DNA from 2 places in the Janthinobacterium sp. GW822-FHT07H10 genome. Region 1 is predicted to be linked to the other one. Evidence: predicted binding sites of a transcription regulator. Region 1 holds the regulator's gene; the other holds the start of a gene.
What was found. Region 1 encodes LexA, which represses DNA repair genes until DNA is damaged. Its sites were predicted from a motif close to ACTGTATNNNNATACAGT; they were not measured.
Positions count from the first base shown of each region.

Region 1 (15,209 bases):
GCGGCCCCTTGAACAAGCCGCGGAACAGCGCGCCGCGCACGGCGGGACGCCATGGCACGAAACCGGCCGCGGCGGCGTAGGACGCCGGCTGCGCATACGGCGCGCCCACGGCGTTCGGACGCGGCGGCGGCACGGCCATCCACTGGTGATTGCCGTCGATGCTGGCGATGGCGTCGGCGATGACGTTATCGGTCTGCGCAAACACGGAGCGCCCCGCTTCCGGCGCCGCCCCAGCGAGTTGCCCCAACGCCACCAAACCCGCCGTATCGAGCAGCGACAGCTTGGCCAGCACGACGGCGTTATAGGCCACCGCATATCGCTGCGGATCGAAGGCGCCGTCCGTCACGCGCATCTCGGCGCGCACGCGCGCGGCAAGGTCGGGAATCATCAGCAGATTCTTGTCATTATGGCGCTCGGGGCGGCTGAAATAGTCGTTCAGGGCGGCATCGTCCATGTCCTTGCTGAACAGCGCCAGGATATCCTGCAATTCGCGCGGCAGCAGGCGGTCGAAGATTTCCGCCACCAGGCGGTCCTTGGCGCTGGCAATCTGCTCGTCGCGCCAGGCGCGGATCTCGGAAGGCGTCGGCAAGCCGAGCAGGTCCCCGGCAAACGCCAGGTCCTCGGCCAGCTTGAGCGCCCGGTCCACCGCCCAGACCACATTCCTGGCGCCGTCGCGCAGCTCGCACCCGGACAGCTCCTGCGCCACACCGAGAATACTCATGTGATAGCAATCGAACCAGCGCGACAACGGCTCGGTCGCGCTGGCCGCCCGGTCCGTGGAATTGAGCAATGACTGGCTCGTCGCCTTCACATATTCGCGCATGGCAACATCGACATCATTGCGCCAGCCCATCAGCGGCCCCTTGATCGGCGACGTGTTCTGCCCCATGCGCTGGCTGAAATCAATGGCGGCATTGCTGACGATCTGCACCAGCTTTTGCGATGCCACCGCAGCATCGCGCACGGCGATGCTGGCCTGCAACAGCTGCTGCCGCTTGGCCGCCAGCTTGCCATTGAGCGAGCCCAGGGCCGCATTGACCGAGCCATTGATGGAGTCGATCACATCGTTTGCCTTTTGACATGCATGATAGCCGAACGGATCCTGCCATTTTTTCGGGCAACTTGCCTTGCGGCGCAACTCGCTTTCCTTGCTGGAAATCTGCAGGTGCAGCTGGAGTATCTCCTGCTCGACACTGAACACGGTCTGCGTGGCCTTCTTCACGCCGCTGAACAGGGCATCGTCAAGATGCTGCGTGGCATTGACCAGATCGTTTGCCAGGGACTGGATGCGGTCCTCGCCCGCCTGTACCTTGGGGATGATGACATTGGCCTTGTCGATGATCTTTTGCGCGTCGTTCGACGACAGCGCCACGCCCCAGTTCGACGCAAACAGCCGCACGACCGCGACGTCGAGCTGGTTCCAAGCAGGATTGACCACCATCGCGTCGATGGATTTGCGGTAGGCATGGTAGGCCGCCAAATGCCGTCCATACTTGCCGCGGCTGTATTGCTCCTGCACCGTATCGTTGAGCACCAGCGTGTCGCGCACAAACGTGCCGAATGCATCGCTGGGCTTGATCAAGGCGCGCACGGCGCCAAGCTGCCTGCCCGTGTGGTCGCGCAACGGCGGCGTCAGCCTCCCGATAAAGCCCTCGAGCGCAATATGCCGCTGCTCCACCAGCGTTTCATCGGCCAGGTCAAAGATGTCTCCCGCATACTGATTGACATACGTATGGGCGAACATGTCGGCCGAGGCATGCCCCAGGTAGCCATAGGCGTATGCCGTGCCCGCGGCGTTGCCCCTGGCGCTGTTGAGCAGGAAGCGCAGCCAGTCGTTGGTCTTCCAGCCGTCTTCGATGCCGGGATGGACGATGGTTTGCCCGACGAGAATGTCCGGCGCCGAGTCGGGACCTATATTCCCCAGCAAGAACTCCGTCTGGTTCGCCAGGATGGCGCTGCGCACATGCGCGGGCACTTCGAGGGTGACGGGCTTTCCCTGCAATACAATAGTGATCTTGCCATCGTCCGCCAGATCGTTGATGACCTGCTGCCCCACCCAGACATGCGTGCCCAGGGTAAAGGCGCACGCATTCCCGGCAAACAAGATGCCCAGCAAGCCAGCCAGCAAGGTGAAACGCTTACCACATCGGTCGATCATGGAATCCTTTTATAGTTTTACGGATGAAGAGAGGCACACATGGCCCGGATGCCACATTGCCAAAAAAATATCATGCGCATACTAGCAGAGAAAATTGCAAATTGGCAATAAATTGAAGTGATCGCGCCAGGAACAAGCCGATCGTTGAATTATTTTGCGAAATGGTGAAATTGGGCTTGCATAGTCGGCGATACTGTACAAAAATACAGACTGTTCATATAGACAGCATTTTAGTATGCACCCACCGCTCATGATCAAGCTGACAGCACGACAAGAACAAATCCTGAACCTGATCAAGGACGCGATTGAAAATACGGGCTTTCCTCCCACCCGCGCCGAGATTGCCAATGAATTGGGTTTTAAATCGGCCAATGCGGCCGAAGAGCATTTGCAGGCCCTGGCCCGCAAGGGCGCGATCGAGATTTCGCCAGGCACGTCGCGCGGCATCCGCCTGATCGGCGCGGCGGCCGAAACGCTGCCATCGAAGGTGCCGGCAGCGCTGCTGATGTCGCTACCGCTGATCGGCCGCGTGGCGGCCGGTTCGCCCATCCTGGCACAGGAAAACCTGGAAGCGAGCTACAACGTCGACCCTGCCCTGTTCTCGGCCAAGCCCGACTTCCTGCTGAAGGTGCGCGGCTGGTCCATGCGCGACGCCGGCATCATGGATGGCGACTTGTTGGCAGTCAAGAAGGTCGACAGCGCCAAGAATGGCCAGATCGTCGTCGCCCGCATCGGCGACGAAGTCACCGTCAAGCGCTACAAGAAGACGGGCTCCGTCATCGAACTGCTGCCGGAAAACCCCGATTTCAAGGTCATTACCGTGTCGCCGGAAGACGAATTCGCCCTGGAAGGGCTGGCAGTTGGCTTGATGCGCAGCTGGCATTGATTTTTCCTGGCAGCTGTCGCACGTAAAACGCAAAAAGGGCCGCAACAGTCATGCTGTTGCGGCCCTTTTTTATCGCCCGGGCGTTTTATGCCTCCAGCGCATTACGGAAATCCTCGAGCAGGTCCGCCTCGTCCTCGATGCCGACGGAGACGCGGATCAGCGATTCGGCGATGCCCATGCTGGCGCGGCGCTCGGCGCCCATCTCGTAAAAGATCGTGTGGGCAACGGGAATGACGAGGGTGCGCGTGTCACCGAGGTTGCTGGCCGGGATAGCCAGGTTCAGGCGATTGAGGAAATCGAAGCAGTCGATGCCGTCTTTCAACTCAAAGCTGAACAGGGAGCCATAGCTGCGGAACAAGTCCGTTGCCAGCGCGTGCTGCGGATGCGAGGCCAAGCCCGGATAATGCACGGCAGCCACGCGTGGATCCGCCTGCAGCATGGTCGCCAGCGCCAGGGCGTTGGAGCAGGTACGGTCCATGCGCAGGGCCATGGTTTCCGCGCCGACGGCGATATGGTGCGCCGCTTCCGGTCCCAGCGAGGCGCCGAAGTCGCGCAAGGCCTTGGCGCGGATTTGCGCGATGCCCCACTGGGCCGGCGCCGCCTTTTTATAATTGTCAAAGATGTTCGGATATTGCGTCCAGTCGAACACGCCCGTGTCCGTCAAGCTGCCGCCCAGTGCATTGCCGTGGCCGCCGATGGACTTGGTCAGCGCATTGACCACCAGGCCCGCGCCCACGGCTTTCGGGCGGAACAAATACGGCGTCGTCATGGTGTTGTCGACGATATACAGGATGCCTTTTTCGCGGCACAACTCGCCGATCTTCGCCAGGTCGGCGATCTGCGTGCGCGGATTGGCGATGGTTTCGACAAACACGATGCGCGTGGCCGGCGTGATGGCGGCCGCCACGTTGGCCACATCGGTGGCGTCGACGAACGACACGGCCATGCCCTGCCCCGTCACCGTCTGCCACAGGCTGTTGGTGTTGCCGAATAGAAAAGCCGACGACACGACGTGGTCGCCCGCGCGCAGCAGCGCCTGCACGACGGCGCCGATGGCGCCCATGCCGGTGGCGAAGCACAGCGTGGCCACGCCGTCTTCCATCTTGTTGACCTTGTCTTCCAGCGCGGAAACGGTCGGATTGCCCTGGCGGCCGTAGCGGAAGCCGGGCTCCTTGCCCTGGAACACGGAAGCGAGCTGGCGCGCATCGCCGTAGCCGAACGCGACGGACGTGTGCACGGGCTTGTGCAGCGAACCGTGTTCGATGCCCTTGCGACGGTCGTTATGCAGGATGGTGGTGGTAAAGCCGTAAGTCTTGTTGTCGCTCATGGTCGGGTGGTGCGCAAGGCAGTGAAAAAGTCAGACAAAAAAAAGCCCGGCGCAGGCCGGGCTGGACGATTATGCTTCCGTCGTCGCCAGGTTCAGGTTCAGCTGGGAACGTGGCGTATCCTCGGGCGCTGCCGCCTTCGGATGGTGGCGCGCGTACTCCAGGCGGTCCAGGTATTCCTGCGACACGTCGCCCGTCACGTACACGCCATCGAAGCACGACGCCTCGAAACTGGTCAGGGCCGGGTTGACGTCGGCAATCGCCTGCTTCAGCGCACCGATATCCTGGTACACCAGGTAATCGGCCGTGATTTCGCGGCACACTTCTTCCGTCGTGCGGCCATAGGCGATCAGCTCGTCGCGCGTCGGCATGTCGATGCCGTACACGTTCGGGTAAATCACCGGAGGCGCGGCCGAGGCGAAGATGACTTTCGTCGCGCCCGCTTCGCGCGCCATCTGCACGATTTCACGGCTGGTGGTGCCGCGCACGATGGAATCGTCGACCAGCAGCACGACCTTGTCCTTGAACTCGGACGGGATCGCGTTGAGCTTCTGGCGCACGGATTTCTTGCGCGCCGCCTGGCCCGGCATGATGAAGGTGCGGCCGATGTAGCGGTTCTTGATGAAGCCTTCGCGGTACTCGATGTTCAGCGCCATGGCCAGCTGGATGGCGGCCGGACGCGAGGAATCGGGGATCGGCATGACCACGTCGATATGCACGCCGGGCAATTCGGTGCGGATCTTTTCGGCCAGGTATTCGCCCATTTTCAGGCGCGTGGCGTACACGGAGGCGCCGTCGATGACGGAATCGGGACGGGCCAGGTAGACGAACTCGAACACGCACGGGTTCAGGCTGGCGTTGTCGGCGCACTGGCGGCTGTGCAATTGCTTGTCGGCATCGATGAAGACGGCTTCGCCGGGGCCGATGTCGCGCACGAAGCGGAAGCCCATGCCTTCCAGGGCCACGGATTCGGACGCGATCAGGTATTCGGCGCCCTGCTCCGTTTCATTGATGCCCAGGCACAGCGGACGGATGCCGTGCGGGTCGCGGAAGGCCAGCAAGCCCACGCCGGCGATCTGCGCCACGGCAGCGTAGCCACCCTTGACGCGACGGTTCAGCACGGTCACGGCCTTGAAGATGGCGTCCGGGTCCAGGTTCAGGCCCGTCGTCGCTTCCTGGATTTCATGCGCGAGCACGTTGAGCAGCACTTCCGAGTCGGAATCGGTATTGATGTGGCGGCGGTCGTTCTTGAACATTTCCTGTTTCAACTGTTCCCAGTTGGTCAGGTTGCCATTGTGCGCCAGCGTGATGCCGAACGGCGCATTCACATAAAACGGCTGTGCTTCCTCTTCGCTCGACGAACCGGCCGTCGGGTAGCGACAGTGGCCGATGCCCGTTGTGCCTTGCAGCGAACGCATGTTGCGCGTACGGAAGACGTCACGTACGAGGCCGTTGGCCTTGTGCATGGAAAACATACTGCTGTGATTGGTCGCAATCCCTGCCGCGTCCTGGCCGCGATGTTGCAAGAGCAACAATGCGTCATAGAGCAATTGATTGACAGGTTGATGGGAAACGACGCCGACGATGCCACACATGGTGTGCTCCTAAACTGTGCTACTGATTTTAAAAAAATTTCAAAATTTCACATGCTGCGCGTAGGCGGCAGGCAGATAAGGCTTGATGGCGCGCGCGCCCTGTTCCGCGACCGGGCTGAGCAGCGCGTTTTTCCAGAATGGCTGCTGCGGGATGGACGTCATGCCACACAAGATGACGGCGGTCAGCACGATCACAAGGCCCCGCGCCAGGCCAAACAGGCTGCCCAGGGTGCGGTCGGCCAGGCTCAGTCCCGTCACCTTGACGAGCGCATCGACCGTCATGGACAGCAATCCCATCAGAATGCGCACGCCGATGAACAGCACCACGAAAGCGAGCAACAGGCGGATGGCTTCGCCCGGCACGGTTTCCGGCAGGAATTTCGCCAGGGTGGCGCCATACGCGTTGGCAATGACGAAAGCCACGATCCAGCTGACCAGCGACAGTATTTCCTTGACCAGGCCACGCATCATGCTGATCAGCACGGACGTCACCAGCACGAACAGCACCAGGTAATCGAAGATCGTCACGCGCGTTCAGCCTTGCATCATCACGCCGGCACCAGGCTACCGCCCAGGCCCAGCTTTTGCAGCTTGGCGCGCGTCTTTTCCGCATCGTCGCGGCTGCCGAACGGCCCCACTCGCACGCGGATGCGCTCGCCTGCAGGGCTGGAGACTTTCTGCGTATACGACTTGATGCCCGCTTCGCGCAGTTTTTCCTGCAATTCGTCCACCTTGTCCTGCGTCGCCAGGGCCGCCACCTGCACCACGAACTTGCCGCTGCCGGCGTCGTGCGCCTTCTCTTGCGGCTTGTCCAGCGGCTTGCCTTCCAGAATCGCCAGGGCGCGCGCCGCATCGTCGGCAGACTGCGCCGGCTTGGCCGGTTTCGCTTCGGGCTTGGCTTCCGGCTTCACTTCATGCTTGGGCTCGGGCTTGGCTTCAGGCTTGGGTTCGTGCTTCGGTTCCGGCTTCGCTTCATGCTTCGGCTCGGGTTTCGGTTCGGGCTTGACGGGTTTCGGTTCCGCTTTCGGCTCCACATAGGCGGGCTTGGCCGGCACGGGCTGGGCCGCGGCCAGCACGGGCGCCGGAGCAGGTTTGGCTGCCGGAGGCAGCGGCGCATCGACGATTTCCTCGGACTGGTCGAGGCCATTGTTCGCTGCCGACGCCTGGGCCGGTACGGCCTGCACGGGGGCGGGCGCGGGCGCGGCGGCAACCTTCTCTTTCGACGGAATGTCGATGGCGATATCGTTGACGGGCGCCTTCGGCTCGGAGTCGAGCAGCATCGGCAAGCCGACGGCCACGCCCAGGGCCAGGGCGATGGCCCCGACCAGGCGGCGGCGCGCGCGTTTCTTTTCAGGCAAGACCGGATCCGGCGCTTCCTTGCCGCCACGGCGCGAACCACCGCCACCGGCAGTGTTGGCGGCGCGCTTGCGGGTCGGCGACTGTGCTTCGCCAGGGACATAAAAGCCGCTGTCTTCGCCAGAGGATTCTTGCTTGTTTTTAAACAGTTTCGAGAACAAGCCCATGCGTGATTTTCAGTCGAGTGCGTTTCAGTGAAGTGAGGATTTTCGGGCCTTCATCACGCCGGCAACGGTGAGGAAAGAACCAAAGACCACAATTCTATCATTCTCACCGGCCCGGCTCATTGCATTTGCAAAAGCTTGTGCCGGATCATCGAAAATAGACACAGTATGCTCGCTGCTGTCGGGCTTATCTTCGAGCATGATTTGCACCTTGGCCGCCAGTTCCGATGCCGTGGCCGCACGCGGCGAAGGCAGGCCTGTCAGGCACCAGTGGTCGACATGTTCGGCCATTGCGGCCAGTACGCCATCGATATCCTTGTCCTGCATGGAACCGAAGACGGCGTAGGTGTACGGGTGAAAACCCATATTGCCCAGGTTCTGGTTCAGCGCCGAGGCCGCGTGGGGGTTGTGCGCCACGTCGAGGATCACGCTGGGGCGGCCAGGCAAGACCTGGAAGCGGCCCGGCAATTCCACCGTCACGAGGCCCGTGCGCACTTCCTGCGCACCCACCGGCAGTTTCAGCTTCAGCACTTCCAGCGCCGCCAGCACGGCCGTCGCGTTGAGGATCTGGTTGGCGCCGCGCAAGCTCGGGTAGGCCAGCGAATTGCGGCGCTGTTCGCGCCCGCCATAGTTCCACTGCTGCTTGTCACCCGAATAATTGAAATCGCGGCCCATCAGCCACAGGTCGGCGCCGATGGCTTCGGCATGGTCGATCAGCGACTGCGGCGGCACGGGGTCGCTGCAGATGGCCGCCTTGCCCGGGCGGAAGATGCCGGCCTTTTCAAAGCCGATGGCTTCGCGCGTGTCGCCCAGGTAATCCGTATGGTCGATATCGACGCTGGTGACGATGGCCACGTCGGCGTCGATCACGTTGACGGCGTCCAGGCGCCCGCCCAGGCCCACCTCCAGGATGGCCACGTCCAGCTTTGCTTGCGACAGCAGCTGCAAAATGGCCAGGGTGGTGAATTCAAAATACGTGAGTGGCGTGTCGCCGCGCACGGCTTCAACAAAGTTGAAGCTGGCGACGAGCTGTTCGTCGCTGGCCATCTCGCCCAGCACGCGCGCGCGCTCGTTGAAATCGAGGAAATGCGGCTTGATGTACAGCCCCACTTTGTAGCCGGCACGCAACAGCACGGATTCCAGCATGGCACAGGTGGAACCCTTGCCATTCGTGCCCGCCACCATGATCACGGGGCAGGTAAAAGCCAGCTGCATGCGCGCCTTGACGGCTTGCACGCGGTCCAGGCCCATGTTGATCTGGGTTTCCGAATGCCGGGTTTCCAGCATGGCGAGCCAGTCTGGCAGGGTGATGGGGAGGTTTTGCATGGGAGACTTCTTGATGAGGATGCGATGCGCCGGGCGCGGAGACGGTAGGACGTGGCAACCGGGCGGGTCCAGGGGACACCGCCCGGCCTGTTACTTTGGCGAATTACGCCAGGACTTCGACGGCCTGGTTTTGCAGCAAGGCCAGCAGGCGGGCGATTTCTTCGCGCATCTTGCGGCGGTCGACGATCATGTCGACGGCGCCCTTGGTGACGAGGAATTCGGCGCGCTGGAAGCCTTCCGGCAATTTTTCGCGCACGGTGTTTTCAATCACGCGCGGGCCGGCAAAGCCGATCAGCGCCTTGGGCTCGGCAATGACGACGTCGCCCATGAAGGCGAACGAGGCCGATACGCCACCCATGGTCGGGTCGGTCAGCACGCTGATGAATGGCAATTTCTTTTCCGACAGCTTGGTCAGCATGGCCGTGGTCTTGGCCATCTGCATCAGGGACAGCAAGCCTTCCTGCATGCGCGCGCCACCGGTGGCGGTGATGCAAATGAACGGCACTTTCTGTTCCAGCGCGATCTGCGCGCCGCGCACGAAACGCTCGCCCACGACGGAGCCCATCGAGCCGCCCATGAATTCGAATTCGAAGCACGCCACGACCACTGGCAGGCTCATGATGGCGCCGCCCATGACGACCATCGCATCCGTCTCGCCCGTCGCTTCCATGGCGGATTTCAGGCGGTCCGGGTATTTCTTGCTGTCCTTGAACTTCAGCGTATCGACGGGCAGGATTTCCTGGCCGATTTCATAGCGGCCACCGGCGTCGAGCAGGCTGTCGAGGCGTTCACGGGCGCGGATGCGCATGTGATGGTCGCATTTCGGGCACACGTGCAGATTCGATTCCAGGTCCGTACGGTACAGCACGGCTTCGCAGGACGGGCACTTGACCCACAGGCCTTCCGGCATGGTCTTGCGTGCGCCAGCATCAGAGCGCTGTATGCGCGGTGGCAGCAGTTTTTCCAACCAACTCATATTTTCTCCTTGGGCCCTTGTAGGGGTGGCGTCGGTGGACGCCCCCGGCAGACGGTAAACGGCAGCGCCCCGCAGGACGCCGCCAAAAATTTTATCTATTGCACAATGACAGGCAAATCAGTGGCCGAAGTGTAGCCGTTTATCGCCGGGCTGTCGAACTTTGCCACCACCTTGATGGCATAAACGACAAGCTTGCTCAGGCATCCAGTGCGGCGCGGATACCGGCCGTAAAGCTGCGCACGGCGTCCACGGCGCCGCCTTCCGGCGCATTTTCAATTTCCTGGATGATGCGGCTGCCGATCACGACCGCATCGGCCACCTTGGCAACGGCCTGGGCCGTGGCGCCATCGCGGATGCCGAAGCCTACGCCGATGGGTAATTTTACATGCTGGCGGATGGCGGCGAGGCGTTCTGCCACCTGTTCCGTATCAATGTTACCGGCGCCCGTGACGCCTTTCAGCGACACGTAATAGCTGAAGCCGCCGCCGACCTTGGCCACTTGCGCGATGCGCTCCTCGGTCGAGGTGGGCGCCAGCAGGAAGATCAGGTCGAGGCCCGCCTCGCGCATGGCGGCGGCGAATTCCTCGCACTCTTCCGGCGGATAGTCGACGACGATGGCGCCGTCGGCGCCGGCCGCTTGCGCCGCTGCAATAAACGCGGCGCTGCCGATGCGCTCGATGGGGTTCGCATAGCCCATCAGCACCACGGGGGTCGTCTGGTTGGTCTCGCGGAACTGGCGCACATAGCCGAACACGTCGTGGATGCCGACGTTGAATTTCAAGGCCCGTTCGCAGGCGCGCTGGATGACGGGGCCTTCGGCCATGGGGTCGGAAAACGGCACGCCCAGCTCCAGCACGTCGGCGCCGCCCTCGACGAGCGCGTGCATCAGCGGCACGGTGGCGTCGGGGCCGGGGTCGCCGGCGGTAATAAACGTGACCAGTGCGGTCTTGTTGTGGGATTTTAAGTTGGCAAAGGTAGTGGCGATACGGGACATGGGATGCTTTCGTGTAGTCAGTGAGAAATGTCGGGTGAGGCGCCTGCGCGCCGACCCGACCTGCCAGGGCTTGTCAGCTGCTTAACTGAAATTCAAACCCATGCGTTCCGCCACCGTATGCATGTCCTTGTCGCCACGGCCCGACAGGTTGGCCAGTACAATTTTGTCTTTAGGCAACGTGGCCGCCAGCTTGGCCGCGTAGGCCAGCGCGTGCGACGATTCCAGGGCCGGGATGATGCCTTCGATATGGCAGCAGTCGTGGAAAGCCTGCAGCGCCTCGTCATCCGTGATGGACACGTATTGCGCGCGGCCCGAATCTTTCAGCCACGCGTGTTCCGGGCCCACGCCCGGGTAGTCGAGGCCGGCCGAGACGGAATGCGTCTCGATGATCTGGCCATTCTCGTCCTGCAACAGATAGGTGCGGTTGCCGTGCAGCACGCCCGGGAAGCCGGCCGTCAGCGAGGCCGAGTGCTTGCCCGTGTCCAGCCCTTCGCCGGCCGCTTCCACGCCGATCAGCTTGACGTCCTTCTGGTCGATATACGGATAAAAGATGCCCATGGCGTTCGAACCGCCGCCGATGCAGGCCAGCACGTAATCGGGCTGGCGGCCCGTCATTTCCGGCATCTGCACCAGGCATTCCTCGCCGATCACGGACTGGAAGTCGCGCACCATCATCGGATACGGATGAGGGCCGGCCACGGTGCCGATGATATAGAAGGTGTTTTCAATATTGGTGACCCAGTCGCGCATGGCTTCGTTCAGCGCATCCTTGAGGGTCTTGGAGCCGGATTCGACGGGTACGACTGTGGCGCCCAGCAATTTCATGCGGTACACGTTCTGCGCCTGGCGCTTGACGTCTTCGCTGCCCATGTAGACCACGCATTCGAGGCCGAAGCGGGCACAGATGGTGGCCGTGGCCACGCCATGCTGGCCGGCGCCCGTCTCGGCGATGATGCGCGGCTTGCCCATGCGCTTGGCCAGCAGGGCCTGGCCGATGACGTTATTGATCTTGTGCGCGCCCGTGTGGTTCAAGTCTTCGCGCTTGAAATAGATTTGCGCGCCACCCGCCATCCCGGACCAGCGCTTGGCGTGGTAAATGGGCGACGGACGGCCGACGAAATGCTTCAGCTCGTATCGGAATTCTTCGAGGAATTCCGGGTCGACGCTGTAGCGCGCGTAAGCGTCTTTCAGCTCGGCCAGCGCGTGGGTCAGGGTTTCGGCGACAAACGAACCGCCATACGGGCCGAAATGGCCGCGCAGGTCAGGAAATGGGTAGTCGGTAGCGTGGAACAGTGCGGCGGCGGCGCCGGGCGCGTTGGTACGGTCATTCATGGTGGTTTCCTCTGGCAATGATGGCATCGGCATCCTGCACCGCGGCGATGAACGCGCGGATGCGGGATGCGTCCTTGATGCCCTTGGACGCTTCGACACCACTGCTGATGTCGACGGCGTAAGGGCGCACGCGCACCACTGCGTCAGTCGCGTTTTGTACGCTCAAGCCACCACTTAAAACGACCCGAGGCGCGAGTTCTTTTGGAATGAGGGACCAATCAAATACCTTTCCTGCACCGCCATACGCATCCACATAGGTATCCAGCAAGAGGCTGGCAAACAAGGGACTGGCGGCGCGATAGCGCTGTTCGTATTCTAGCAAATCTTCAAAGCGGGTGTCGGGTTTGACGCGGAACACTTGCGTAAATGGCATATTCACGACGCTGGCGAGCGCGGCGCTGTGCTCGGGCGTCTCGTCGCCGTGAAATTGCAGCAGGGACAAGGGCGCCACAGCCTTTGTCGCCCGCACCTCTTCCACGCTGGCATTGACGAACAGCCCCACCGTCGTCACGTACGGCGGCACGGCGGCGATCAGGGCGGCAGCCTGCTCCGGCGTCACATGGCGCGGGCTTTTCGGATAAAACACGAAACCGATGGCATCGGCGCCCGCCGCCACAACGGCCTGGATATCTTCAACGCGGGTCAGCCCGCAGATTTTGATGCGTGTGCGTGGCATGTTGTTCCTCTATTCGACTTGATATCAATCAAAACCAGGGCAAGGCGCTGCTGCCATCTTGCGGCAAGTTCCACTTCGGGTCGTAATCGATCTTCGCCAGGTACAGGCCGTCCGGCATGAAGGTGGGCGCCGCCGCATGGCGGTCCTTACGTTCCAGCAACTGCCCCAGCCATTCCGGCTTTTCACGGCCCGAGCCCACATACACGAGCGAGCCCACCAGATTGCGCACCATGTGGTGCAAAAAGGCGTTGGCGGTGATGCTAAAGACGATCAGTTCGCCACGGCGCTCGATCTGGATGTCATGCATGAGCTTGACCGGCGACTTGGCCTGGCATTGCGCGGCGCGAAACGCCGTGAAATCGTGCCAGCCCAGCAAGGGCTGCACGGCCTGGCGCATCAGTTCCACGTCCAGCGGGCGGAAAAAGAAGCCGGCGCGCCCTTCCACCAGCGGCGAACGCGTGGGATTGTTATATAACACATAATGATAGGTGCGGGCGCGCGCGCTGAAACGGGCGTGGAAGAAATCATTGACCGTCGGATCGCCATCGAGTTCCTTGGCCCAGCGCACGGCGATGGACTTGGGCAGGAAGGCGTTGACGCCGCGCACCCAGGAGTGCACGTCGCGATTGAGCTCGGTATCGAAATGCACGACTTGCTCGAGCGCATGCACGCCCGTGTCCGTGCGGCCGGCGCACGTGGTGGCCAGGCGCACGCGGGCAAACTTCTCCAGCGCATTTTCCAGCTGGTCTTGCACCGTTTGCCCATCTTCCTGTTTCTGGTACCCATGCCAGGCCATGCCGTCGTATTGCAGACCCAGGGCGATACGCTTCAATGGTGTTGCTGTCGTAATATTTTGCATCAAAGCATTATACCGGCGCCGCAGCTTGCCGCGCCGGCGGGTATCACTAGCTCAACAGCGCACGCATGGTATTGGCTTTTTTCACCTGCTCTTCGCTGCCGCCCTTGATGACTTCATCGATCAGCTCGCGCGCACCTTCCTTGTCGCCGATTTCCTGGTAGGCGATTGCCAGGTCCAGCTTGGTATCCATTTCCATATGGATGGCCGACAGCGGGTCATCCACGCCGGCGCTGGCCGTCTTGGCGTCGTTCAGGTCCAGGTCGATGCCGGACAGGTCGAACTCCTGTGCGGCCGGGATGGCTTCCGGCGGCGTGGCCGGTGTTTGCGCTGCATCAAACAAGTTGTCGATCGATGGCTCGGCCGCCGCTACCGGCGCCGCCGCCGGCGCCACCGGTTCATCGAGGTCGAAATGGGCCAGGTCCACGTCTTTCAATGGATCGGGCAGCGGCGTCAGGCCCGCGCCCACGCCATTCACGGGGCCGGCTGGCGGCTCCAGGTCCAGGCCGAAATCCATGCTGGCGTCGTACTGCGCATCGTGTGCAGCCGTTGCCGGCTTGGCTTCAGGCCCGGGCATGACGATGGGGTCGCTGGTGGAGACGGGCTCGAAATCGAGGCTGTCGAGGTCAAAGTCGAGCGGATCGCGGGCATCGCGCGCGGGAACGGCCGCCGGCTCGGCTGGCGCCAGGTCGGCCAGGGCCGTATCGTCAGGCAAATCCATGCTCTGGCCGCGCAAATCATCGCCGGCGCCCTTGCTCAGGCTGACGACGGCGTCGCCATCCGTATCGCCATACAGCGGGTTGGATGGATCGAGCGCCAGGCCCAGCGCCGCGGCTTGCGGCCACTCCTCGCCCTGGCCCCGCGTCAGGCTGTACAACTCGCTGGCCTGGTCTTCAAACGCGCGCACGTCATTGCGCGCCGAATAGATTTCCAGCAGTTTCAGGCGCGCCGCATGGCGTTCGGGATGGATGCGCAAGGCTTCCTTGAGGATATCTTCCGCCTGGCCATCACGGCCGTAGGCGATATACACATCGGCTTCGGCGACGGGGTCCACCTCATTGACATCGAGGGCACTGGCGCCCGCCACGGCAGCGGCTCCGGCGGCGGCAGCGCCGGCGCCGAACAAATGATTGCTCGCCTCGGACTGCTGGTCTTCCGGCGCCACGCCCGCCGGCGGCGCTGCTGGCGGTTCAGGTTCCAGCACGGGGGCCACGTCGGCCTCGGCCGGCGGCGTGTCCTTGCGCCGGCGCGCGACGACGAGCGCCGCCACGGCAGCGAGCAAGGCGGCCAGGCCGACGCCGATGGCGCCCAGGTGGTCGTTGATCTTATCTGTAATGGTCGGTTCCAGCGGCGAGGCTTTCTTGACCAGCGGCACCGGCTTGGCCTTCGGCACCGGCGGCTGCGCTTCGACCGGGGCACTGGCGCTGGCCGCGGCACTGGCCTCGGCCGGCTTGGCCGGCGATGGCGCGCTCTTGTCGGCCATGGCCTTGCTCTTCACCGCCATCAGCTTTTCCAGGTCGCTGACGTTCTTTTCCAGTTCCTTGACGCGCGCGGCCGCCTCATCC
Region 1 is NZ_JBXAKS010000008.1:181,642-196,850, reverse strand. It holds gene AC1RDJ_RS19075 (zinc dependent phospholipase C family protein) at 1-2,158, opposite strand, end outside; gene lexA (transcriptional repressor LexA) at 2,409-3,044, shown strand; gene AC1RDJ_RS19065 (cystathionine gamma-synthase family protein) at 3,130-4,371, opposite strand; gene purF (amidophosphoribosyltransferase) at 4,441-5,964, opposite strand; gene AC1RDJ_RS19055 (CvpA family protein) at 6,004-6,492, opposite strand; gene AC1RDJ_RS19050 (SPOR domain-containing protein) at 6,513-7,487, opposite strand; gene folC (bifunctional tetrahydrofolate synthase/dihydrofolate synthase) at 7,512-8,810, opposite strand; gene accD (acetyl-CoA carboxylase, carboxyltransferase subunit beta) at 8,914-9,786, opposite strand; gene trpA (tryptophan synthase subunit alpha) at 9,983-10,780, opposite strand; gene trpB (tryptophan synthase subunit beta) at 10,862-12,112, opposite strand; gene AC1RDJ_RS19025 (phosphoribosylanthranilate isomerase) at 12,105-12,788, opposite strand; gene truA (tRNA pseudouridine(38-40) synthase TruA) at 12,817-13,647, opposite strand; gene AC1RDJ_RS19015 (motility hub landmark protein FimV) at 13,694-15,209, opposite strand, start outside.

Region 2 (15,209 bases), on a different contig from region 1:
TTGAGGCCCGTCGTCACCAGCATGGCGGGATAATTCTTACGTGCAATGTTGTCGTAAGGCGAGTAGCTGAGCATGTAGTCATAGGCCGCCTTCTGGTTCGGGTCGCCCCACTCCAGGTATTCGCCCGTGGTCAGCGGCAGGCTGGCGTCCATCATGGTGTTCATCACGTCGACGAAGGGCACGGCCGCGTGCACGGCGTGGAACAGTTCGGGACGCATGTTGACGACGGCGCCCATCAGCAAGCCACCGGCACTGCCGCCCTGGATGATCAGGCGGTTCGGGCTCGTCCATTTTTCGCGCACCAGGTAGTCGGCGCTGTCGATGAAGTCATTGAAGGTGTTTTTCTTCTTCATCAGCATGCCGTCCTCATGCCAGGCTTCGCCCATGTCGGTGCCGCCACGGATATGCGCTTGCGCATAGATGACGCCCCGTTCCAGCAGGCTGATGCGGCTGATGGCAAAGCTGGCTTCCGTCGAGATGCCGTAGGAACCATACGAGTACAGCAGCAGCGGTGCGGAACCGTCGAGCTTGACGCCCTTCTTGTAGACGATCCACAGCGGCACTTGCACGCCATCGCGCGCCTTCACCCACAGGCGCTGCGTGGTGTAGCGGCTGCCGTCAAAGCCGCCGACGATTTCCTGCTGCTTCAGCACCGTGCGCTTGCCATCTTGCATGTTTACGTCGATGACGGTGGGCGGCGTGACGGGCGACTGGTAGGACATGCGAAATTGCGTGGCGGAAAATTCCGGCGTGCCGGCCGCGCTGGCCAGGTAGACGGCATCGTCGAACTGCACGGTTTTCCAGTTCTTCTGCGCAAAATCATAGATGCGCGCGCGGTTCAGGGCGCGCGCTTTTTCCATCACCACCAGGTAGCCCTGGAAGACGTCGATGGACTGGATCACGGCATCCTTGTTGTGCGGCACCAGCGTCTTCCAGTGCCGGGCCTGCGGATCCGACAGCGGCGCGCTGACGATGCGGAAATTCTTCGCCTCCTTGTTGGTCAGAATATACAGCTGGCCGTCGCGGTGCTCGACGACGTAGCGGTGGCCCTTCTCGCGCTTCAGCACGGGCTGGAAGCTGCCTTCCGGCTTGTTGGTTGGCAACAGCAGCACTTCCGTCGTATCCGTGCTGCCCGAGGTGAGCACAAAGAATTGCTTGTCGTGCGTGCGGCCTACGTTGATGGCGAACTGTTCCACCGGCTCGTGGTAGACCTGCTGCGGCGTGCCGCCCAGGGCCAGGCGGAATACGCGGTCCGAACGCTTGGTGGTGGCGTCTTCCTGGGCCAGCATCAGGGTGGCGTTGTCCGACGCCCAGGCCAGCGACGTTACGCGTGGCATGCTGTCGGTAAGTAACTTGCCCGTCTTCAAATCCTTGACGTGCAATTCGTACTGGCGGAAACCCGTCGTGTCGGTGGTGTAGGCCAGCAGCTGTTCATTCGGGCTGATGGAAAACGCGCGCACGGCAAAGAATTTTTGGCCTTCGGCCAATTGATTCTGGTCCAGCAGGACTTCCTCAGGCGCCTGCGCATCATAGGCGCCGCCCTTGCCGACAGGGCGGCGGCAATGGATCGGGTACTGCTTGCCCGCTTCCACGCGCGTGTAATAGTAGAAATTACCCTGGCGTGCAGGCACGGACAGGTCCACTTCCTGCATGCGGCCCTTGATTTCGGCATACACCTTGTCGGCCAGCGGCTGTATCGGTGCCGTGACGGCCGCCGTATAGGCGTTTTCCGCATTCAGGTAGTCGATCACGGCTGGATCGCTCTTCTTTTGCAGCCAGCGGTAGTCGTCCGTGACGACCGTGCCGTGGCGTGTTTCCTGCCATGCTGTCTTGGCGGCAACGGGGGCTGCGACGGGTGCGGTGGCCGTGGCGACGGTGGTGGCGGCGTCGGCGGCTGTCGCGGATGGCGAAAGCGTGGACAGCAGCAGGGCCGGCATGATGGATGAGCAGGCGGCCAGGCGGCGTAAGGCGTAAGGTACTGTGGACAAGGCAACTCCCTAGGTTTCGTTGTTGTGCAGCGATTCTATTCTTGCTAAATAGAAAAGCCAATCATGATTTCAGTCAATGCTGCGCCGGCGCTTGCATCCACGGGCATTTCCAGCGATACTGTATATAACAACAGTATTTAACAGCATCCCGCCGCGAGGTGCCCTTGACCCTATCTGCCCCTACATTTCCTGAGTCACCCGCGCCGCGCCGCTGGATTGCCCACCTGGACATGGATGCCTTCTTTGCGTCCGTTGAATTGCTGAAATATCCGGAATTGCGCGGCGAAGCCGTCGTCATCGGCGGTGGCCGCTTGCAGCAGCCCGTGCTGCAGGAAGATGGCACGCGGCAGTTTGCGCGCATGCGCGATTACGTGGGGCGCGGCGTCGTCACCACATCGACGTATGCGGCGCGCGCGTTCGGCGTGTTTTCCGCCATGGGCATCATGAAGGCGGCCAAGCTGGCGCCGGACAGCATCCTGCTGCCGGCCGACTTCGAGGCGTACCGCGAGTACTCGGCCCGCTTCAAGCAGGCCGTGGCCCACCTGTGCCCCATCATCCAGAACGTGGGCATCGATGAAATCTATGTCGACCTGACGGAATATGGCGGGCAGGCGCCGGCCATGGCCGCGCGCCTGAAGGCGGCCGTGTCCGAGGCGACGGGCCTGTCGTGCTCGATCGGCCTGGCGCCGAACAAATTGCTGGCGAAAATCTGTTCCGACCTGGAAAAACCCGATGGCCTGACCATACTGTCGCCCGAGGATGTGGCAACGCGCGTGTGGCCGCTGCCGGCGAAAAAAATCAACGGCATCGGGCCGAAGGCCACGGCCAAGCTGGAAGCGCTGGGCATCGTCAGCATCGGCCAGCTGGCGCAAGCCGACCTGGCCATGCTGCGCACGCAGTTTGGCGACGTGTACACCAGCTGGCTGCGGCAGGCGGCGCTGGGCATCGACGAGCGGCCCGTGCAGACGAGCCGGGAAACCAAGTCCGTCAGCCGCGAAACGACGTTCGAGCGCGACTTGCAGGTGGTGCGCGACCGCGCCACCCTGTCGGAAAAGCTGGAAAGCCTGTGCACGCGCGTGGCGGGCGACCTCGACAAGCAGTCGCTGGCGGGACGCACGGTGGGCATCAAGCTGCGCTTCGAGGATTTCAGCACGGTGACGCGCGATGTCACCTTGCCCTGCGCCACGGCGGATGCCGCCGCCATCCTGCGCGCCAGCCGCGATTGTTTGCGGCGCGTGCCGTTCGAGAAAAAAATCCGCCTGCTGGGCGTGCGCATCTCGACCCTGTCCGATCCTGCCCTGGTCACGCGGCAGGCGCCGGCCCAGGCCGAGCTGTTTCCCGCCCTGTAGCGGCATCGCGCGGCCACCAATCCTGTTGTACAAGCATCGCGCCAGTCCGCGCCTTTGACGGCATGAGCGTGTCGAAAGTGTAGAATGGCGTTCCCCTGGCACTACTGAAACAAACGGAAGACAAAAACTATGTGGTTCAAGAATCTTCAGATTTACCGCCTGCCCGCACCATGGGCTTATACGCCAGAACAACTGGAAGAGGCGCTGTCCTCGAACAAATTTACGCCGGCGACCAGCATGGATCTGATGCGCCAGGGCTGGGATACGCCACGCCCGAATGGCGGTTTGGTGCACGTGGTCAACAAGCAGATGCTGATCCTGCTGGGCACGGAAAAGAAATTGCTGCCAGCCACCGTCATCAACCAGGTCGCCAAGGCCCGCGCCGCTGAAATGGAAGAAGCGCAAGGCTTTGCGCCGGGCAAGAAAGCCATGAAGGAATTGAAAGAGCGCGTCGCCGACGAACTGCTGCCGCGCGCCTTCAGCATCCGCAGCAATGTCTGGACGTGGATCGATCCCGTCAATGGCTGGCTGGTGGTCGATGCCGCCAGCCCGGCAAAAGCCGATGAAGTCATCAAGCTGCTGCTGAAAGCCGTCGACAAGCTGCCGCTGGAAAGCCTGCGCGTGCAGCGCTCGCCGGTGGCGGTGATGACGGAATGGCTGCAGGCCGACGATGCACCTGCCGGCTTCACGGTCGACATGGATACGGAATTGCGCGCCACGGGCGAGAGCAAGGCCACCGTGCGCTATGTGCGCCACACGCTGGAAGCGGACGACGTGCGCCGCCACATCGCGGCCGGCAAGCAGTGCACGCGCCTGGCCATGACGTGGAACGACAAGATCTCGTTCGTGCTGACGGAGTCGCTGGCCATCAAGAGCGTCAAGCCGCTGGACGTGATCAAGGAAACGGAATCGAGCACGAAGAACGACGAAGAGCGTTTCGACGGCGACGTGATGCTGATGACGGGCGAGCTGAGCAAGCTGATGGCCGACGTGGTCGAGGCATTGGGCGGCGAAGCGACCGCGTAAACGCCGTCATGCCGGTACGGAAAAGGAGCTCACGCTCCTTTTTTTTCGCCTGCGCAGTTTCACCTGTGACGATGTTGCGGCATAAAAAAAGCGCCTTGCACGGTGAAGTGCAAGGCGCTTTTCAGACAAGCTAATTTACAACGTCAAATTAGAACTTGTAGTTGCCGGTGATGTAGAACGAACGCATCATTGGATCGGCGTAGCGTGGGTCGAAACCGATCTGGTGGCCCGACGAAGCGCGCAGCGACAGCGGTGGTGCACGGTCGAACAGGTTTTTGATGCCTGCGCGGATCGTGGTTTGCTTGTCAAAGGCGAAACGCGCTTGCCAGTCGAACGTCGTGTACGACGGTACTTGCAGGCGGAAGTTTTTCTCTTCCTTCTTGGTTTCCTGGTTGTACACGGTCGCAGGAGCATCGGTGTAGCCGTTACGGTAGTTGACGGTGACCGTGTTGCTCAGACGGCCAGTGTCCAGGGTCGTCGTCAGCTTCATCAGGTTGCGGAACGTGACTTCGTTGGTGTCGCCGAAGAAGTTCATGTTGCTGGTGTAGATATTGTCGCTACCGGCCTTGGTGTAGTTGGCGTGCAACATGTGCGTACCGCTCAGCTGAGCCGTCAGCTTACCGAAGGAGAACTTGTGGTTGGCCGACAGATCCCAGTCGATACCACGGTATTCCTTCTTGCCGATGTTGACCGACAGTTTCTTGAATGCGTAGTACTTGATGCCGGTCGATGGTTCGATGTATTCGCCAAAGCTCGACGCGTACTTGATCGGATCGGCAAATGCCTGCTCTTCGGAGACTTCCGAGACGGCATTGCGCAGTTTCACATCCCACAGGTCGGCGCCGAACGAGAAGGCCGCGCTAGGCTCGACACGGAAGCCCAGGGTGAACTGCTTCGATTTTTCCGATTGCAGGTCTGGATTGCCTTGCGATACCGCGTTGTATTGCGTTGCTTCCGCGCGGCACAGTGGCGAACCTGGGTATGGGCAGTCAAATTTCTTGGCGGTAAAGCCGGCGTTGACCAGCGGCTGGGCGATTTCCAGCATGCTTGGCGCCTTGAAGCCCGTGCCGTAGGAACCGCGGATCAGCACGGTCTGTACCGGCTGCCAGCGTGCCGATACCTTGTAGGTATTGGCGCTGTCTTTCTTGCCGACAGTTTTGTGGTTCAGCTTGTCATCGATCGCCTTGACAGCATCGTGACGGCCGCCAACGGTCATTTCGAACGACTTGGTCAGCGGAGCCAGCAACTCGACGAACGCGCCGTAGGTGTCGCGGCTCATGTCGTAGGCAGCCTTCGTGTTGAAGCTGTAGATGTCGTCGCCGGTGGCATTGCTGCCTGGCGATTGCTCATAGGTATAGGTGCGGTAGTCGCCACCGATACCCAGGCTGGCTTTGCCGCCTGGCAGGTCGAACAGTTCACGCGAACCGTGCGTGTCGAGGCCGCGCATCGTGGTCGATGCGGTGCGCACCGAACCGACGAATTGCGCGCCTGCGACTTGCGCTTGCACGGATGGCTTTTGCGTCGCTGCAAACGGGTTGAATTCCGGATTGGCCAGGATATCCTTGAACGCCTGGTTTTTCTGGTAACCGCCCGTGTAGCGCTCGTCGATCGAGTTTTGCGACCAGGTCAGGCCGCTTTCGAAGTTCCACGCGCCCAGTTCGCCTTCAACGCCCAGCACGACGTGCTTGGTTTCGGTGATGGTGTTGCTGGCGCGCAGGCCGAAGTCGGTGCTGCGGTAGTTGGCCGTCACGGATTTGACGTCGGCGCGTTGCGCTGGCGTCAGGTATGGCGACACATAGGTGTTGTACAGCGCGCTGTCCTTGGCGATCGAAATCGGGATAGGATTGGCGGCGATACGCGCCGTCAGGTCGTAGCGCGAGTAGGCCAGTTCGGCGAACGCGTTCAGGTTGTCGTTCAGCTTGTACGTTGCTTTGGAGAACAGGCTGTCGCGTTTCGATTGCGGCACGATTTCCACGGTGGAACCGGTGTCGAAGCCACAAGCGCGTGGATTGGCGGTGGTGATTTCGAAGCCGTCAGGGCAGGCGGTACCGTTATGTTGCGCCAGGTACGGCGAAAATGCGGTCGACGGAGCGCCGCTGTTGTAGGCAACGGTGGCGCCGGCCGGCGAAGCCGAGGTGCTGGTGCGATCCCAGATGTAGTTCTTGCCGTTGCGGCTGAATGGCACGAAGGAGCTGGCGGCGAACTTGCGGTCGGTGGCGCGCAGTTTCGATTGCTCGTCATGGCGGTACGACAGCAGCACGTTGAAGCGGTCTTCGTCCAGGTCGCCGAAACCGTAGGTGACGCTGGTATTCCAGGCGTTGCCGCCCTTGTCTTCCGGACCGCCGTAGGTGGCTTCCAGGGTGGCGCCTTGCTGGTTTTTCTTCAGGATGAAGTTCAGTACGCCGGCGATGGCGTCCGAGCCGTACAGTGCCGAAGCGCCGTCGGTCAGGATCTCGACGCGCTCAACGGCGCTCATCGGAATGGCATTCAAGTTGACCGTGGTGCCCGAACCTTGTGGCGCGATGCGGCGGCCGTTCAGCAGTACCAGGGTATAGGACTCGCCGATACCGTGCAGCGATGCACTGGTGTTACCGCCCGAGTCGGAACCAGCGGCGACTGCGCCGATGGTGAAACCTTGCATGGCTGGCAGAGCCTGGATCAGGTCGGCTACCGATGTAGCGCCCGATTTGGCGATGGCTTCTTGCGACAGGCGTTGCACAGGCAATGCGCCTTCGACGGCGATACGCTTGATGCTCGAGCCGGTAATTTCGACTTTTTGAATTGCTTCGTCCGCCATGGATTGGCCGGAGAACAACATGCTGCCTGCCAGTACGGTCAGGGCCAGGCGTACGCTGCGCACGCCAATTTTTTCTTTAAATGCCATTGTAACAATTACTCCGTAGTAGTTTTAATAACGACAAGCGGCACACGAGCACCGATAAAGCCATCGGGTAGATGGCCTGCGGCGGCGTGTACGGTAGGCGGAACCACATCGGAAGGAGGTGGAAGACTACTTAGCGCAATATTGTTATAAATGCACTTTTGACTTGTCGAGACAAACATTATGTCTTCTCAGCAAGGAAAAATGCATATCAACCGTGTCGGATTTGGCAAGAAATCGCCGATACTGAAGAATATTCAATTTATTTGTTAAATCGCAGTTCTATATTTCAAAATATCACTGTTTTAAAAAATGAATAATGGCGTTTTTTTACAACATTAAATTAATGTATTGGCAATTCGATGTTTCGCCAACAATAATTCGATGAAAACTGTTGCATTACGGAATTTATGCAAAGTAAAAAAATGTAAAAAAAGCCCGCTGAAAGCGGGCTTGTCGAGGTGCTGCAGAGTGGAAGTCAGGCGGCTTGCTTGCCTGTCTTTCTGCGGCGCGCCATGAAGCCGACCAGGCCGAGGCCGGCCAGCAGCATGGCGTATGTTTCCGGTTCAGGCACTGCGGCCACCGGTGAAGCGAAAGTACCGGTAAAGGTAGAGTAATTGCCATACTGGTTGCTGGCAGATTGTGCGGTCGCGGCGCCATAGCCGAAATAGGTGCTGATGCCGACGGTGTTGGCGCCGACGGCAACATTGCTCAAGGTAATGCTGAAGTTGGCGGTCGAGCCTGGCGTGTACACGGATTGCGTGTATTGGCCCCACCAGGTATAGGCGGCATAGCCCGAGGGCGCCACGAGGTTTTGCGAGCCGTCGCCGCCCAGGTCGAGCTGGGCGCTGGTGCCTTGCGACCAGAAGCCGGGCGCGCCATTCAAGGGCGCGGGGGCGGTGGAGCTGACCAGCGTGGCGGAAACGGGCACGAAAATCGTGAAGCCGTCCAGGCCCGTCTGGCCGCCGATGCCCTGGTTATTGTTCAAGACGCTGTAATCGAAGGTCCACGTGTTCGCGCCTGCGGCCGTGGCCGATGCCGTCACGGTGTATTCATTCGTCAGGTTCGTCGTTGCGTGGGCGGCGCCGCTCAGCGCAAACGCGGCGGCCATGGCGCCCAGTTGGAACAGTTGTGCAGCCGATTTGCGCTTGGTCATGATGGGTTTCCCAGAAAGGGTTAGTCGATGACCTGAATATAGCATTGAACCCCAGGAAAAAATTGCAATTATGAACAAATATATTGTTTTTTTACTTTCTTTATTTCCGCATGGGAATTAATGGGCAAATTCTTTATTTTTCTGGAAATGTTGCAGCAGATTTTTGTTGTTGCGCTGCGACGTTGTCGCAGCGCAATGGCATTACAGCGGCTGGAACACGCCGGCGGCGCGGTTCTTCTGCACATTGTCCCAGGCGAAGATCTGGCCATTCATGGCCACGTACACGCCGGCTGGCAAGGTTTGCGCCACGCCGCAGGCAAAGCCCAGGTTGAACAAGGCGTCGGAATTGTCGATCTCGTACGGAATCATGGCGCCCGTCAGGATCACCGTCTGCTGCAGATTCGCCGCGCCCAGTACCTGCGCCGTTTCGCGCATGGTATCGGTGCCGTGGATGATGACGATGGCTTTTTCCTGTGCCGCGCGGCATGAGGCCAGCACGCGCTGGCGATCCGCATCCTGCATGTCGAGCGAGTCGAGCAGCGGCAATTGTTCCAGCGCCACGGGCGCCGTCATGCGCGCGCGGGCGATCGCTGCCGGCAAATGACTGTCGGAAAAGCCCAGGGTGCCGTTCAATTCGTTGTAGTGTTTGTCGAAAGTGCCGCCGGTGGCGAGTATGCGCAAAGTCATGATGTGGTCACGATGTCAGTGGAGAATGACGCGCATGATATCGTGGATTGCCACGATTGCGTCAATGACCGGTTCGATGCGGGTAGCGCTGATGGCGATAGCCTTGCGCCGCGTCTGGAAAATTCGGCCATCTGTGAGTACACTTGTTTCTTTGTTCGCCCAAGGGCCCGACTCCCGTATGAAAGCGCTCGCACCCGGCATCGTCATTTTTCACCGCCACCGCGGTTATGGCGTGATCACGTCCGTCAATCTGCTGACGGGCTGGATCGCCGCGCGGTTCGGCAGCGAAGCGCGCACCCTGGACCTGAACCTGTCGACCGACGACGTGCAGTTCGCCGATGGCGAACCGATCCTGTTTCGCCGCGCGCCGCCCGACCGCATGCCGCACGCGCGCCTGATGGCCATGGTGCGCGAACTGCACCAGGCCGGCTATCAAAAACTGTACCTGTATTCCTGGCCGAAACCGTCGGGCCTGCACTGGCGCTGGCATTTGTTTACGGGGCCGCGCGACTGGATGCAGCGGCCATGGCGCGAAGGCTGGTATGGCTCGGGCGCCGACTACAACGTCAATCCCGTGATGGGCTGGGGCGATTCGCCCGGCGCCTCCACGGGCGAACTGATCGACGCGCTGGCGCGCTTCGACCCGCAGGGGCTGGCGCAGGCGCTGGGCCGCGACGACGACCACAGCGAGTGGTTTGCCCGCGTCTGCGACGCCTTGCTGCCGGACTATATGTATAGCCTGGACATGCAGCGGGCCGATGGCGCACCGCTGCAGGACATGCCGCCCGTGCCGGTGGTTGCCGTGCGCGCCGGCGTGGCGCCGTATGCGGGGCCGGCGATCGCCTGGCCACCCGGCTGGGCCGGCTTGTGGCGCGGCCGCCATGTGCTGCCCGCGCCCGCCATCAGCCTGACGGGCACGCCGGACCTGCTGAAGGGCTTTCAGCGCTCCTGAGGGGCTTGCCGCGCATGCGTCAGCGCCGCGGGATTGAGCAGGCGCGTACATTGACCCTGCGCAAAATCGACGATGTTTTGCAAGGCGTAGCGGAAATACAGCTCATAGCTGTCGCGCTCGACATAGCCGAGGTGTGGCGTGGCCAGCACATTTGGCAGCAGCAACAGCGGCGAGCCGGGCGGCAAGGGTTCGTCCGTGAACACGTCCAGCGCAGCCGCGCCCGGGCATCCCCGCGGCAGCGCCGCTTCCAGCGCCCCTTCCGCCACCAGTTCGGCGCGGCTCGTGTTGACGAACAGGCTGCTCGGCTTCATGCGCGCCAGGTCCTCTGCCGTCACCAGGCCCCGCGTGGCGTCGGACAGGCGCAAATGCAGGGTCAGCACGTCGGCCTGTTCGAAGAAGGCCTCGCGCGATGGGGCGGCCGTGTCGCCTGCCGCCACGGCTGCCGCGCGGCTCGCTTCGCTGCCCCAGACGAGGATGGTCATGCCGAAGGCGCGGCCATAGCCGGCGATCAGCTGGCCGATCTTGCCGTAGCCCCAGATCGCCAGGGTGCGCCCCTTCAGTACCGTGCCCAAGGTGTTGCGCGCCGGTTCCAGCGACGCCGTCTGCCACAGTCCTTCCTGCAAATGCTGTGCGTAGGGCACGATCTTGCGCTGCGCCGCCATGATCAGGGCCCACGTCAGCTCGGCCGGCGCCGTGGGCGAGCCGATGCCTTCCGCGATGGCGATGCCCAGTTCCGTGGCGGCCGGCACGTCGATGTGCCCGCTGACCTTGCCCGTCTGTGAAATCAGTTTCAGGTTCGGCAGTTTCGACAGCAATGCCCGGTTGAAACTGCTGCGTTCGCGGATCAGCACCAGCGCATCGAACGGCGCGAGGCGGATGGCCAGCTGGCCCAGGCCCCGCGCCGTATTGCTGAACACTTTGATCTCGTGTCCATCAAGCAATTTGAAACAATCGAGGCTGCGCACGGCATCCTGATAATCATCGAGTATGGCAATTTTCATGGTGGATGGCCGATTTTAGTGAGGATTTGGTAGGGAAATAACAGGATACGGGAAATGCTGAATAGCCTACTACATTAGTCAAGCTATTCTCCTACATTTTTGCGAGAATAGCTGTTTTGCGGGTGTACAATCGCCGGCACTTTTGACGCTTCCTGATGAACGAAGTGCAAATGGAGCGCACAATGTTCCAGCAAGTCTGGAGCATGCTCCAGATAAATGCCGCCGGCGCGAACGCCGCGGCTGACACGACACCAGAGCCCTGCCGGCGTGACCTTGCCGCCCGCAGTGAGCCGCAGCCACCTCTCAACGATGCTGCCTGTCTTGCCGGAACGACCAGAATTTCTTTTATTGGTATTGGAGGTAATATGAATCAGCCCGTCATGGGTGGCGTCGCCGCACTCAACGTCCCAGCTTATATTAAACAACAGAAACTGATCAACTGGGTAGCCGACATTGCCGCGCTGACCAAGCCCGAGCGCATCTACTGGTGCGATGGCTCGCAGGAAGAGTATGAGCGCCTGTGCGCCGAGATGGTTGCCAGCGGCACCATGAAAAAACTCAACGCGGAAAAACGCCCGAATTCCTACCTGGCCTGCTCCGACCCGAGCGACGTGGCCCGCGTCGAAGACCGTACCTATATCTGCTCGGCAACGAAAGAAGCGGCCGGCCCGACGAACAACTGGACCGAGCCTGGCGAGATGCGCCACACTCTGAACGGCCTGTTCGACGGCTGCATGCGCGGCCGCACCATGTACGTCGTGCCTTTCTCGATGGGCCCGCTGGGCTCGCCGATCGCGCACATCGGCGTGGAATTGTCCGACTCGCCTTACGTGGCCGTCAACATGAAGATCATGACCCGCATGGGCCGTGCCGTGTATGACGTGCTGGGTACCGATGGCGAGTTCGTGCCCTGCGTGCACAGCGTGGGCGCGCCGCTGGCCGCCGGCCAGGCAGACGTGAAATGGCCGTGCAACAGCACCAAGTACATCGTGCATTTCCCGGAAACGCGCGAAATCTGGTCCTTCGGTTCCGGCTACGGCGGCAACGCCTTGCTGGGCAAGAAGTGCTTTGCCCTGCGCATCGCCTCGAACATGGGCTACCAGGAAGCGCAAGCGTCCGACAGCAATCCGGGCTGGCTGGCAGAACACATGCTGATCCTCGGCGTGGAGTCGCCGGAAGGCAAGAAGCATTACGTGGCGGCAGCCTTCCCGTCGGCCTGCGGCAAGACCAACTTCGCCATGCTGATTCCGCCGGCAAGTTTTAACGGCTGGAAAGTAACCACCATCGGCGACGATATCGCCTGGATCAAGCCGGGCGCCGATGGCCGCCTGTACGCGATCAATCCGGAAGCCGGCTACTTCGGCGTGGCGCCGGGCACCAACGAAAAAACCAATTACAACTGCATGGCGTCCATGCGCGACAACACGATCTTCACCAACGTGGCGCTGACGGACGATGGCGACGTGTGGTGGGAAGGCTTGACCAAGGAAGCACCAAGCCACCTGATCGACTGGCAGGGCAAGGACTGGACGCCGGCCTCCGGCACCAAGGCCGCGCATCCGAATGCGCGCTTCACTGTTGCTGCTACGCAAAACCCGGTCATCGACGCGGCCTGGGACGACCCGGCCGGCGTGCCGATCTCGGCCTTCATCTTCGGTGGCCGCCGTTCGACCACCGTGCCGCTGGTGACGGAAGCGCGCAACTGGGTCGAAGGCGTCTACATGGCCGCCACCATGGGCTCGGAAACGACGGCCGCTGCCGTCGGCCAGATGGGTGTCGTGCGCCGCGATCCATTTGCCATGTTGCCGTTTATCGGCTATAACATGAGCGATTACTTCCAGCACTGGCTGGACATGGGCGTCAAGGTGGGCAAGGTCAACCCGGCCGCCCTGCCGAAGGTCTATTGCGTCAACTGGTTCCGTACGGACGAGGCGGGCAAGTTCGTCTGGCCTGGCTTCGGCGACAATATGCGCGTGCTGAAGTGGATGCTGGAGCGCATCGAAGGCAAGGCCGGCGGCGTGGAAAACCTGTTCGGCACGACGCCGCAGTATGGCGACCTGAACTGGGATGGCTTGCCATTCACGCAAGAACAGTTCGACACCATCACTTCGATCGACAAGGCCGCGTGGGTGGAAGAATTGAAATTGCATACGGAGTTGTTTGAAAAACTCGCGTATCATCTGCCGCAAGAATTGGCAGATCACAAGGCTGCGCTGGAAAAGCGGCTGAGTGCATAAGGTTTAATAGTGGGGGAGAAACACGCCGGCATAGACTGGCGTGCTATAAATGACACGCTGGCAATGACTGGCGTGCTAGCAAAAAGAGAAACGGCGCGGATTGCATGAGCAATCCGCGCCGTTTTTTTTGTGGCTTGTCGGTTCAGCGAGACATGGCCGGCACGAAATAACGCAGCTTGGCGTCATCGTTCATTTTCGGGCACCGGCCAGGTTTTGCTGCCGGAAAGGATGGCGGCAGCAGCGTCGTTTCGTGCAGACGGCCCTCCATTTCCAGCACGCCGGCAAACCGGCACTTACTGCTGCAGCAGCGGCCCCAGGTATTTACCCGTCACGCTGGCCGGGTTCAGCGACACGTCTTCCGGCGTCCCCGTGGCGATGATTTGCCCGCCGCCGGCGCCGCCTTCCGGACCCAGGTCGACGATCCAGTCGGCAGTCTTGATGACGTCCAGGTTGTGTTCGATGATGACGAGGGTGTTGCCCTGGTCGCGCAGGCGGTGGATGACTTTCAGCAGCAAGTCGATATCGTGGAAGTGCAAGCCCGTCGTCGGTTCATCGAGGATGTACAGGGTGCGGCCCGTGTCGCGCTTCGACAGTTCCAGCGACAGTTTCACGCGCTGCGCCTCGCCGCCCGACAGCGTGGTGGCGCTCTGGCCCAGCTTGATGTAGCCGAGGCCCACGTCGAGCAGGGTTTGCAGCTTGCGCGCGATCAACGGTACGGGCTTGAAGAATTCATGCGCCTCTTCCACCGTCATGCCCAGCACTTCCGTGATGTTCTTGCCCTTGTATTGGACTTCCAGGGTTTCGCGGTTGTAGCGCTTGCCGTGGCAGACGTCGCACGGCACGTAGACGTCGGGTAAGAAGTGCATCTCGACCTTGATCACGCCATCGCCCTGGCACGCTTCGCAGCGTCCGCCCTTCACGTTGAACGAGAAGCGGCCCGCGCTGTAGCCCCGTTCCTTGGCCGTCGGCACGGTGGAGAACAGGTCGCGGATCGGTGTAAACAAGCCCGTGTACGTGGCCGGATTCGAGCGCGGCGTGCGGCCGATCGGCGCCTGGTCGACGGAGATGACCTTGTCGAAGTGTTCCAGGCCGCTGATCGATTCGTGCGGCGCCGGTTCCGTCTGCGAACCATACAGATGGCGCGACAGGGCCGGGTACAGGGTATCGTTGACGAGCGACGATTTGCCCGAGCCGGACACGCCCGTGACGCACGTCATCAAGCCTACCGGCAAGCTCAGCGACACTTTCTTGAGGTTGTTGCCCGTCGCGCCAGTAATGACCAACTGCTTTTCCGGATTGCTGGCGTGGCGCTTGGCCGGCACGGCGATTTTCAGCTTGCCGTTCAGGTACTGCGCCGTCAGCGACTTCTTGTTCTTCAAAATATCTTGCAAGGTGCCTTCGGCGATGATTTCGCCACCGTGCACACCGGCGCCGATGCCCATGTCGACGATGTAGTCGGCCGTGCGGATGGCGTCTTCGTCATGCTCGACCACCAGCACGCTGTTGCCGATGTCGCGCAAGTGTTTCAGGGTTTCGATCAGGCGGTCATTATCGCGCTGATGCAAGCCGATCGACGGTTCATCGAGCACATACATGACGCCGGTCAAACCGGAGCCGATTTGCGAGGCCAGGCGGATGCGTTGTGCTTCGCCGCCGGACAGCGTGTCGGCGCTGCGGTCCAGCGACAGGTAGTCGAGGCCCACATTGTTGAGGAATTTCAGGCGCGAAATGATTTCTTTCACCACGCGGTCGGCGATCTCCTTCTTCGCGCCCGTCAATTTCAGCTTTTCAAAGAATTCCAGCGTCTCGCGCAGCGGTTTGGCCGCCAATTCATAAATGGCGCGCTGCTGCTTGCCGGTGCCCACCTTGACGAAGCGCGCTTCCACGCGCAGGCGCGCGCCATCGCATGACGGGCAGCATTTTTCATTGATG
Region 2 is NZ_JBXAKS010000015.1:473-15,681, forward strand. It holds gene AC1RDJ_RS24710 (S9 family peptidase) at 1-1,988, opposite strand, end outside; gene dinB (DNA polymerase IV) at 2,153-3,337, shown strand; gene AC1RDJ_RS24720 (recombination-associated protein RdgC) at 3,467-4,363, shown strand; gene AC1RDJ_RS24725 (TonB-dependent receptor) at 4,512-7,247, opposite strand; gene AC1RDJ_RS24730 (FxDxF family PEP-CTERM protein) at 7,723-8,400, opposite strand; gene AC1RDJ_RS24735 (asparaginase domain-containing protein) at 8,602-9,087, opposite strand; gene AC1RDJ_RS24740 (L-asparaginase) at 9,266-10,039, shown strand; gene AC1RDJ_RS24745 (D-2-hydroxyacid dehydrogenase family protein) at 10,027-11,040, opposite strand; gene AC1RDJ_RS24750 (phosphoenolpyruvate carboxykinase (GTP)) at 11,406-13,277, shown strand; gene uvrA (excinuclease ABC subunit UvrA) at 13,571-15,209, opposite strand, start outside.
Region 2: dinB (DNA polymerase IV) is a predicted target of LexA. The motif match lies at 2,106-2,123, and genes of this name have one in related genera.